DNA from 2 places in the Pseudoalteromonas phenolica genome. Region 2 is predicted to be linked to the other one. Evidence: predicted binding sites of a transcription regulator. Region 2 holds the regulator's gene; the other holds the start of a gene.
The links. The regulator sigma-54, encoded in region 2, starts transcription at its own class of promoters, with help from an activator protein. The targets are predictions, from matches to a motif close to GTTGGCACGNNNNTNGNNT.
Positions count from the first base shown of each region.

Region 1: PP2015_RS00460 (YggN family protein) is a predicted target of sigma-54. The motif match lies at 1,929-1,947, and genes of this name have one in related genera.

Region 1 is NZ_CP013187.1:96,944-102,761, reverse strand. Features, by position in the region: gene sthA (Si-specific NAD(P)(+) transhydrogenase) at 1-662, shown strand, start outside; gene PP2015_RS00470 (cytochrome b/b6 domain-containing protein) at 736-1,383, opposite strand; gene PP2015_RS00465 (PA3496 family putative envelope integrity protein) at 1,528-1,710, opposite strand; gene PP2015_RS00460 (YggN family protein) at 1,983-2,771, shown strand; gene PP2015_RS00455 (diacylglycerol/lipid kinase family protein) at 2,833-3,651, opposite strand; gene PP2015_RS21835 (hypothetical protein) at 3,879-4,022, shown strand; tRNA gene PP2015_RS00450 (tRNA-Ser) at 4,188-4,278, shown strand; tRNA gene PP2015_RS00445 (tRNA-Ser) at 4,296-4,388, shown strand; gene PP2015_RS00440 (hypothetical protein) at 4,818-5,339, shown strand; gene PP2015_RS00435 (hypothetical protein) at 5,351-5,716, shown strand; gene PP2015_RS00430 (hypothetical protein) at 5,721-5,818, opposite strand, start outside.
Region 2 is NZ_CP013187.1:329,570-335,387, reverse strand. Features, by position in the region: gene PP2015_RS01570 (KpsF/GutQ family sugar-phosphate isomerase) at 1-913, shown strand, start outside; gene kdsC (3-deoxy-manno-octulosonate-8-phosphatase KdsC) at 914-1,465, shown strand; gene lptC (LPS export ABC transporter periplasmic protein LptC) at 1,462-2,016, shown strand; gene lptA (lipopolysaccharide transport periplasmic protein LptA) at 2,006-2,530, shown strand; gene lptB (LPS export ABC transporter ATP-binding protein) at 2,533-3,258, shown strand; gene PP2015_RS01545 (RNA polymerase factor sigma-54) at 3,306-4,826, shown strand; gene hpf (ribosome hibernation promoting factor) at 4,855-5,142, shown strand; gene ptsN (PTS IIA-like nitrogen regulatory protein PtsN) at 5,145-5,597, shown strand; gene rapZ (RNase adapter RapZ) at 5,615-5,818, shown strand, end outside.

The sequences.
Region 1 (5,818 bases), 230 kb from region 2:
ATGGTGTAATACTCCATCTACAATCAGGAAAGCGCGTACGTGCCGATTGTATTTTATTTGCCAATGGCAGAACCGGTAACACGGATAAGCTTAATCTTGCCGCAGTAGGCCTAAAAGCAGATGGCCGCGGACAGTTAAAAGTAAATGAGTGCTACCAAACTGAAATCGATAACATTTATGCCGTTGGTGATGTAATTGGTTATCCAAGTTTAGCCAGTGCCGCTTTTGACCAAGGACGTATCGCAGCCAAAGCCATTGTTTCAGGTGGTTGTAGCGAGAAGCTGATCAATGACATTCCGGCTGGTATTTATACCATTCCTGAAATGAGTTCAGTGGGCAAAACAGAGCAAGAGCTAACAGCAGCTAAAATCCCTTACGAGGTTGGTAGAGCGCAGTTTAAACACCTTGCACGTGCGCAGATCACAGGCACACAAGTTGGTAGCTTGAAGCTGTTATTCCACTCGGAAACTAAAGAGATTTTAGGTGTTCACTGCTTCGGTGAGCGTGCCTCAGAAATCGTCCACATCGGCCAAGCAATTATGGAACAAAAGGGCCCGGGTAATAACATCGAGTACTTTGTTAACACTACTTTTAACTATCCAACCATGGCTGAAGCCTACCGTGTAGCAGCGTTGAATGGTTTAAATCGATTGAGTGATTAAGTAGCTCACCACATAAAATGCAAAAACCCGAGAAACTAAGTTTATCGGGTTTTTTATTCACTCAAGTTTTGGCTTATGCAATCAATTGACTTAAAGGCTCCATGCCCCACAAGAAAATTAATACCGCCGCTAACAGAGCAAAGATGATATAAGCTATCCAACCAGCCTTCATTTTTGGTTGTTGCAAGCTTGATTCTGCTGTTCCCGTTAAAAGCGTCTTGATGAGGTTTTTACCTTTAAAACGATAGGCAATGATAGCCAAAATATGCAATGCAATTGCGGCAATTATAAAATCGATATTACTGTGGTGTATTGATCCTGCTAACTCGACAAGATCATAGCTGACATACTGAACTAACGGACCATCAACAAGAATATCGTCTGTGGTAAATAACCCTGTAACGAGTTGTAGAAGGATCAACACAAAAAACAGCACAACCATCAGACTGCCTGCAGCATTGTGGCCAACTCTGTCTTCTTTGCCTTTTAATGCATTAACAACCTTTGCCGGGTGATTAATCAACTTGCTTAGTCTGGCTGTTTCACTACCAATTACACCCCAAATTAATCTGGCTAACATCAGTGCTAACAACATATAACCAGTAACAAAGTGCAATTCTAACCAGCCTTCTTCACCACTGATATAAAGCACACCTAGCGCAGTAACCAACAACCAGTGAAAGCCTCGAATAAAACCATCCCAAACCTTAACTTTGCCCATATTAATCTCAAACTATTTTATGCCATGTGCACCATTATGCCGCACTGCGAGAGCGTGTCTAGATAGTTGAGATTTAACGCAGAGCTACTGCCTGATCTGACTTTGATTTAAACCAAGAAACTCGCTTCTAACAGCTCGCTTTGTTTAATCAATATCTCCAAACTCATCATCGCCTAAACATTCGCGTAAGCGCTTCTGTTCAAAATAATCTTCTAACCTTTTTCGAGCACGGCGCTTTTGTATGCTAGAAGACTCTGTATTTAAATCATCTAACTCCGCACCAAATTCATCATCAATAGGCACATCTTCAGAAAAGGAATTACGCATGGCAACAACCTCATGACTATAAGCACAATACTGAATTAATAATTAGCCCGATTTTTTAGGTTTGCAAACTTTACGATGTCATCTTGCGTGAAAGCAGCGATGTTAAAAATCATAATAATTGGTTAAATAGACCACTTTTATTTTTGTTTTAGCTATATACACACTTACCAGTAGAAAACAAAAAACACATAAACCGCTGATTTTAAACGATTTTAACTTTTGGCATTCATCTTGATAAGTAATCATCGAGTCTATCAACAGGAATGATAATTATGAAAAAGTTTATGCTAGCAACATCGCTAATTTTAAGTACTTCAGCAATCGCTCATGAAGATCACGGTATTCAAATTAGCAGCGATCAGTGCCAAGTCGATTTCCAAAACGATGTTCGCATCACACCGAATCAACTACAGATCACTGCAGAGAATAATAAACAACTAACGATTGACAGTTATGGTGAGCTTTATGTTGATGGACAGGCAATAACATTAACTCATGAACAAAAAGACGCCTTAGCGAATTATGCCGATTCACTTAGGGTGCAACTGCCACAAGTAGCGAACATCGCCCTTGACGGCGTGAAGCTTGCGGGTGTTGCATTGGATGAAGTCGCGCAAGCGTTCAACCTACAAGGACTAGAGTCCCTTAACGGTCTGATGGATGAACTACACGTTGAGATCAGTGATACCTTCTATCAACAAGGTGCATTTGTCATGGGCGAAAAGACCTTTCATGAGTTCGGAGAAAATTTTGATAACCACTTTGAAACTCACATAGAAGAAGCCGTCGAGTCAGCCATGATGGAATCAATTGGCAGTATCTTAATGTTGATCGGCTCTGAAATGGTCAGCTCAGGTGGCGACATGGAAAGCTTTGAAGCGCGCATGGAAAACATGGGTAAACAAATTGAAGAAAAAGTACAGCTACAAGCAAAACAAATTGAAGAACAAGCAAATGGCTTATGCGATAAATTTGAAGGTATTGCACATGCAGAAACTAATTTAGTTGCGCAGATCCCAGCAATGAATGGCTACCAGCTTTTTAACTTTAAATCTAAATAAGCTTTATTAAATTACAGTATTAATTATCTCCCTCTATGAGCTGACTAATGTCAGCTCTTTTTTATAACCTCATTTTCAGAGCGCCGCGACAGACTTTAATGACTGCCGGTGTCACGCCTATCATTTCACCATCAGCTTCAATTAACAGATCAGGATCAGAGATTTCATACTCCATCAACTCACTCACCTCAAGGTGAGATGACTTTTCATGTTGTCGTACTAGCATCAGCAAAAAGCTCCAAAGCCTACTCAATATAGACTCTGCCCTAAAATGCAGCATTAATAGCTTGCCATTATCAACCCTAGCACTCGGCGCCACTTTTAGGCCTGCAGCAAAAAACTGACCATTTGCAAATACACGCATCAAAGAAGGGTCATGCGATGAAGTGTGTTTAAAGCTAAACAAGTGCTTAATACCCGCAAAAATATAGCTCAGCTTATGACGGATTTGGAACGTATTCATATCTTTTACAACTGCAGCATTAAAGCCTATACCAGCCACATTAATGAAAAAGCGCTGATTGACTTTACCTAAATCTAATAACCTATAAGATTCAGAAAAAACCAAGGCTCGCCATTGCTGTTGAGAATAGGCGAACTGTCTAACAAAATCGTTACCCGTGCCAGCAGGCAGCACAGCAAGCGAAACAGCTGAATTCGCCAATGCATTCGCGACCAAATGCAATGTCCCATCACCACCAACTGCAACAACTGTTTCTACTTCTGCCAACTTTTGCTTGATAGCGGTGACATCGGTCTCAAAACACCCTGATGTAAAAAACCACTGATTTTTGCGCCCTCTTTTTACACATTCTTCTTTTATCCATTTAACCTGCGCTTCGATAAAAGGCGAATCACTTGGCTTTACAACAACGAGCATAAAATTAATTAACCTAGCTTATTAAATAATTATTCACAAAGAACCAAGAAGGCCCTTAAATCATGAAAAAAAGACAAGAATAACTATTCAAAAAACACAATGAAGAATTAAACCCATTAGAAAAACTTATCCTAAAATAGCAATTTTTATTGTTTTTAAATTAACCAAATCGAATGCAAAATACACTCAATCAAGCATTACTCACTTACATAACTTAGGAGCTCATCATGATCCAGACAGCTGCGGCGTGCAGCAACACGCAACCTCGCTTAAAGAAATCAACGATTAAAAAGCCAAGCTTTAGCTGGCAGTCTCTTTTTGCAGTCTGCGGTCAAAAGTTGTCTATGGCTCATATGTGTCTTTATAAATAACAGAAATAATGAAGTTATGTTTTTGATTTCACTATACACAATTTAACCGATGTGGCTATCTAAGCTAAAAAAAAGAATTTTTTCTTTAATTTTAGGTTAAATTTTAGGCAAACAAATCAAAAGCTATTTACAGCAGCATAATCGCTGAGTATTATCTTTGCCCATGGAGAGATGGCTGAGTGGTTGAAAGCACCGGTCTTGAAAACCGGCATACGTTAATAGCGTATCTAGGGTTCAAATCCCTATCTCTCCGCCACATTTAAAGTTTGCGCCGGAGAGGTGGCCGAGTGGCTGAAGGCGCTCCCCTGCTAAGGGAGTATAGGGTTTGTAGCCCTATCGAGGGTTCGAATCCCTCCTTCTCCGCCATTAACTTGTATTAAAACCGCTTAATAGCGGTTTTTTTATGTCTGCAATTCAACATCAATACAAGAACTACTTACACCAATCCTCTTGGCAAGGAAAACTGCTCTAGTACCGCTCACGCGCCCTGCTATCGCTGAGGTACCTACTTGGCAAAACTTCTTATTTAGTTGTTCTAAATAAGAAGTTTTTAACAAAGCTAGCGTCAGTTTTAGTCCCTTAAAATGATTGCGTATTATTAAGGCTTGCTATTACTAAATCGAGCAGTCTATTTTCAAGTTAAGAAAGTTTAGCCTAATTATCTAGAGCCTTATCATTAACCTCAGCTCAAGTTAAAGCAATTCATATAGTGCCTAAAGCACAGGTTCATATTCTCTATGCTTGAATAAATCATCAATAGAATGCACACTGGATAAAAAAAGAGCGAACTAACTTATGCAAAAAGCCATTATACTAACAGCCGTTTTACTAGTTTTATCTGGGTGTGGTCAAACTGATAATGTAAGTAATGCTGAGCAACAAAAGCCACAAAGTGCGACCAAGGTTTCTTCTAAGGTGGAAGATAAGCCTGCCCCAGCACCTAGAGTCACTGAGCTTGCAAAAATAAATCAAACAGAACTTGGTCTAGAAACAGTGTCTCAAGAAAAGCTAAACTCCCTTAGAGCAAAAGTGACCTTAATAGAGCAAGCTAATGAATGTGATTCTAATGCACAGTGCAAAGTCATTGCTGCCGGCAATCGACCTTGTGGGGGACCAAGTCATTATATGCTCTACTCCACTAAAATCACATCTGACGAAAAAGCCAAATCTGTAGCTGATGAACTTACAAAGTATGAAAGCCTTCATAATGCGCAAACGGGTATGCAAAGTATATGTGCCATGTTAACTAAGCCGACGACACAATGTATCAATAACAAGTGTGTTACACTAAGCGACAGTACTTATATCGCGCAATAAAAGGAACATACATGAAAACAGTTTTGGCCCTAGTTACATCAACTCTGCTCATGTTGTCAGGCTGCCAGTCCCCAACAGGTACTCAGATCGAAGAGAGCAACACCCTGAAAGCTTATGTAGCTGATCTAAGCTGTGATGCCAGCTTTCAATGTAAAGTAATAGGTGTGGGTGAGAGAGCAGCGTGTGGTGGCCCAAGTAACTATGTTGTGTTTTCGACTAAGAATGTTGATGAAAATGAAGTGGAACGCTTAGCTGATGCCGAAACTGCACAAGAGCGAATACTCAACGAACGACAAACCCCTGATGAAACTTGCAAGCAAGTGCTTCCTATTCAATCTCTGTGTATTAAAAGCAAGTGTGAGAGCTTCACACAGTAAGTAACTAAAACAGCAAAGCCCCTATTGCTGACAATGTCATAATCAATAGGGCACACCCCCCAGCTTTATAGATCAGCATTTGATCCATATCTTTATGAACCC
Region 2 (5,818 bases):
CATTGATGAAATTGCACAATACATTGACGATAGCTTTATAGATGCTTGCCAAACTATTTTTGACTGTCAGGGTCGTACTATTGTCATTGGTATGGGTAAATCAGGGCATATAGGTAATAAAATTGCAGCTACACTCGCCAGCACAGGTACTCCCGCTTTTTTTGTGCACCCAGGTGAAGCAAGTCATGGTGATTTAGGTATGATCACCAAAGACGATGTGGTCTTATTGATCTCAAACTCAGGAGAGACCAGTGAAGTGGTCAATATTATTCCTGTTATTAAACGTATTGGCGCAAAAACTATCTCAATGACAGGTAATCCAACCTCCTCAATGGCTAACCTGTCAGATATCCATTTATGTATTGCGGTTTCAAAAGAAGCCTGTCCACTTGGTTTGGCTCCTACCGCAAGCACCACTGCAACACTCGTCATGGGCGATGCACTCGCAGTAGCATTGCTTGAAGCTCGCGGGTTTACCGCAGATGACTTTGCACTTTCTCACCCTGGAGGTTCTCTAGGAAGACGTTTACTGCTTACCCTCGAAGACATTATGCATAGAGGTGAACAACTGCCTATTATAAAAACAGGTAAGCTCATTAAAGATGCATTATTTGAAATCTCGAGTAAAGGTCTAGGCATGACAGCGATCGTTGATGAGCAAGGTATCTTAGCGGGTCTTTTTACCGATGGTGATTTACGCCGTATTATTGAACAAAAGCTAGATTTGCACAGCGCTAAAATTGATGATGCAATGACTGTTAAATGTACAACTGCAAAAGCAGATATGTTGGCAGCTGAAGCATTGAATATTATGGAAAACAAACGCATTAATGGTTTAATTGTGGTTGACGAAACTAATCGCCCTATTGGTGCTCTGAATATGCAAGACCTATTAAAGGCAGGAGTAATTTAAATGCAGTTTGCGGATTTGTATCAGCCAATCAGCCAAGATGTGGTATCGAGAGCAAAGCAGATTAAGCTGCTAATTTGCGACATTGACGGTGTATTCTCTGATGGCCGAATTTATCTTGGTAATCAAGGTGAAGAGCTTAAAGCATTTAACACCAAAGATGGCTTTGGCATAAAAGCCCTCATCAACGCTGGAGTTGAAGTTGCCGTGATCACTGGGCGTCATTCACAAATTGTTCAGCAGCGTATGACTAGTTTAACCGTTAAGCATATTTACCAAGGACAAGAAGATAAGGTGCAAGCCTACGAAGAGTTGAAAGCAAGCTTAAGCTTAACAGATGCCGATATTGCTTATATTGGTGATGATGGTCCTGACCTACCCGTTATGGAACAAGTTGGTTTTGCTGTTGCTGTTAACGATGCGCATCCAATTATTCGAAACCTTTCGCACTACACCACATTATTACCAGGTGGATTTGGTGCTGTGAGAGAGTTAACTGACTTAATTATGTTGTGTCAGGGTCAGACCCTAGGGACATCAGGAACAAGCGCATGACGGTGAACCGTGCCATATTACTGGTTATTTTTGCACTGACCATGTACTGGATATGGTCACCTTATTTTAATCAACCTGAAAAACAAGATGCCACTGATGAAGAGAGCATCGCCACACCAGATTACATAGCGACAGATCTGAAACAAACCAAATATTCAGAAGCGGGCTTACGAAATTATTTAGTCGAAGCCAATAAAATGGAGCTTTATCAACAGCTGGGGTTCAGTCATTTTACCGCCCCCACATTTACCCTGTTTAATGGGCCGCAAAATTGGCAGCTTACTGCCAATGAAGCGACATTATATGAAAATAACATGCTGATATTAGAGGGTGATGTAAAAGCGCTTAACCTCACTGAAGGCGCAATGATCAGCCAAATAAGCGCAGACCATATTCAAGTAGATATTACTCAGCGTTCAATGCGCTCAGATCTACCCGTAGAAATTGTTGGGCCTCACTTAAATATTAAGGGACAAGGCCTCAATGCAGATCTCAATACTGAAATTATTGAGCTCATTAACCATACGCGAACCATTTATTATGACCAATAAACTATTTCTTTCACTTCTGTTACTCGGCTTTTCTAACCTCAGCTATGCTGAAGAAGCATCTATGTCTCAAGTGTCAATAAAAGCTGGTAAACAGCAAGCACAATTAAAGACAAACATTGGCATCTTTGAAGAAAATGTTGAAATAATTCATGGCAATCGTGAAATTTACGCCGATCGACTTGAAGTTCATCAACGTGAAGAACTAGGTGAAAACAAACAGCTTTTAGTCGCGACAGGTAAACCCGCACGGTTTATTGAAAAGCAAGCCGATGGTACTTTGTTAAGTGCTAGCGCTGAAGAAGTAAGATATGACGTTGCAAATAGACTGCTTACTATCAAAGGCAAGGCCGAAATAAATCAAGCAGGTCAGGTTATCAAGGCTGAAGCGATTATTTATGACATCGAAAAACAATTGATCAGTGCCGAGCGAAACGAGCAAAACCAACAACGAGTGCACACGATTCTTGTGCCCGAGAAAAAGTCTCCAAAATCTAACCCTGAACAAGGTCAATGATCATGAGTGTGTTAACAGCTACGGCCTTAGCTAAAAGCTATAAGGGTCGCCAAGTGGTGAAAAATGTGAGCCTGAGTGTAGAAGCAGGAAGCATTGTTGGTCTACTTGGTCCTAATGGGGCAGGTAAAACCACCAGCTTTTATATGATTGTCGGTCTTGTTCCAAGTGACAAAGGTAAAGTCACCATAGATGATGAAGATATCACTTTACTACCTATGCACAGTAGAGCACGTATGGGTATTGGTTATCTTCCTCAGGAATCTTCCATTTTTAGAAAATTGACCGTGTATCAAAATTTAATGGCTATTTTAGAAACACGTAAAGACCTCAACAAAATCCAAAGAGAGCAAACTTTAGACGACCTACTTGATGAGTTTAACATTCAGCATATTAGGGACAGTCAGGGCATGGCTTTATCTGGCGGTGAGCGTCGACGAGTAGAAATTGCTCGCGCTTTAGCCGCTAACCCTAAATTTATCCTCTTAGATGAGCCTTTTGCTGGCGTTGATCCAATTTCAGTGTTAGATATAAAGAAAATTGTTGAGCATTTAAAAAATCGCGGCATTGGCGTACTCATTACAGATCACAACGTAAGAGAAACTCTTGATGTTTGTGAGAAAGCTTATATTGTTTCACATGGTGAATTAATCGCGTCAGGTACACCTGAATCAGTTTTAGCTGATCAAACCGTTAGAGACGTCTACCTAGGTGAACAATTCCGTCTATAGTTAATGCAAGACATTATCCAAATAACAAAAAGGATTGTTAGAAATACATGAGGCAATCGCTACAGCTGCGCATGGGGCAGCAACTAACCATGACACCACAATTGCAGCAAGCAATTCGCTTACTGCAATTGAGCACATTAGATCTGCAACAAGAGATCCAAGAAGCGCTGGATAGCAACCCTTTACTTGAAGTTGATGAATCAGAACTAGAACCAAGTGCTGATGACAATGATTCAGACAAAGCAGCCAAAGATACTGACTCTGGCGAGCAACTTTCTAATTCTGCTGATGATGGTCACGGTGAGGAGCCGACCAGCGATTACGAGCTTGATAGTGATGCAGCACTTAGCAAAGAAACGGTCAGTGACGATCTAGCCATGGATGTGACTTGGGACGAATACATGAGCGCTGCTCCAAGCTCCAGCAGTGGTCCAATGCCTGAAGACGAAACCATTTATCAGGGTGAAACCACTGAAACACTGCATGAATACCTGATGTGGCAATTAGAGCTCACCCCGTTTAGCCCTACAGATAAAGCCATCGCCGTTGCCATCGTAGAAGCAGTTGATGATGCAGGCCTACTGACTATCAGCACTGAAGAGCTTCTCGAAAGTATTAATGAAGGCAATGATGAAGAGTTAATCGAACTCGATGAAGTTGAGGCTGTATTAAAACGCATTCAACTATTTGACCCTGTAGGCATTGCGGCTCGCTCTTTACAAGAATGCTTATGTATTCAACTCAATCAGTTTGATGCAGATACGCCTTTCATTGCTGAAACAAAAATGGTGTTAAGCGAACATATTGATTTACTCGCTAGCCGTGATTACCGCACCATCATGAAAAAGACCAAGCTCAAAGAGCCTGAGTTAAAAGAAGTGATGACGCTTATTCATAGTCTTAACCCTAAGCCTGCCGCCAGTATTATCCGTGAAGAATCTGAGTACGTTATTCCTGATGTGTCAGTGAAAAAAGTGAAAGGCCGTTGGATTGTCGAACTAAACCCTGAATGCATGCCTAAAATAAGAGTTAACGATCATTACGCGGCAATGTCTCGTTCAGTTAAATCAAGCTCAGACAGCCAGTTCATACGTTCTCACTTGCAAGAAGCCAAATGGTTCATCAAGAGTTTAGAAAGTCGTAATGACACTTTAATGAAAGTTACTAATTGCATTGTGCAACAACAACAGGCATTCTTTGAACATGGACCAGAGGCAATGAAGCCTATGGTTTTAAATGATGTTGCTGAGATGGTCGAGATGCACGAGTCTACCATTTCTCGTGTCACCACTCAGAAGTACATGCATACACCCCGTGGCATTTTTGAGTTGAAGTACTTCTTCTCAAGTCACGTAAGCACTGAAAACGGAGGTGAATGCTCATCCACTGCGATTAGGGCATTGATCAAGAAGCTAATTGCTGCAGAAAACACTGCTAAGCCATTGAGCGACAGCAAGATTGCAGATATATTGGCAGAACAGGGAATCAAAGTGGCACGTCGTACAATTGCAAAATACCGCGAGTCACTCTCTATTCCACCGTCAAATCAGCGTAAAAGTCTGATTTAAGACGTAAACCAAGAGAAGGAAAATGCTTATGCAACTAAATTTAACTGGTCGTCACGTAGAAATTACAGATTCATTAAGAGACTATGTAAACACGAAGTTTGCAAAGCTAGAAAGGCATTTTGATCACATAAACAACGTTCATGTGATCTTAGATGTTGAGAAGCTGGTACAAAAAGCCGAAGCCACTGTTCATTTAAATGGAGCTGAAATTTTCGCTTCAGATGAACATTCAGATATGTATGCAGCCATTGATAAACTCGTTGATAAACTCGATCGCCAAGTTATCAAACATAAAGAGAAATTAACTCGACACTAACCATGAAACTTAGCTCGATTATCAACAAGGACTGCAGTAAAGCTGCGGTCCTTTTTAATAGCAAAAAACGTGCGCTAGAGTACATTAGTGAATTAGCGAGCCAGCACCTTCCTGAACACAATGCTCACGAAATCCTTGATGCCTTCCTGACTCGAGAAAAATTAGGCAGTACGGGCATAGGTAAGGGTATAGCGATCCCTCATGGCCGACTTGCAGGAATAGACTCTATCTTTGCCATCTTAGTGACCAACCAAAATGGAATTGATTTTGACGCAATAGACAATAGACCTGTCGATATTTTGTTGGCACTACTTGTACCTGAAGGTAATAATGCAGAACATCTAAAGACCTTAGCTGCAATTGCTGATAAACTAAACAATAAAGAGTTTTGTAAACAACTTCGTCATGCACAAGACGATGACGCACTCTATCAACTTATTGCGCTTCAAGATTAATAAATAGAGAGGAATCCATGGAACTGATCATCATTAGTGGTCGCTCAGGGTCAGGTAAATCAGTAGCCTTAAGGGTATTGGAAGACCTAGGATATTATTGTGTTGATAACATTCCCGTTAACCTCCTCCCTTCTTTGGTCAGAAGTGTCTCTGATAACTACGACAAAATAGCTGTCAGTATTGATGTGCGAAACCTGCCAAAAGAGCAACAAGAATTTAAT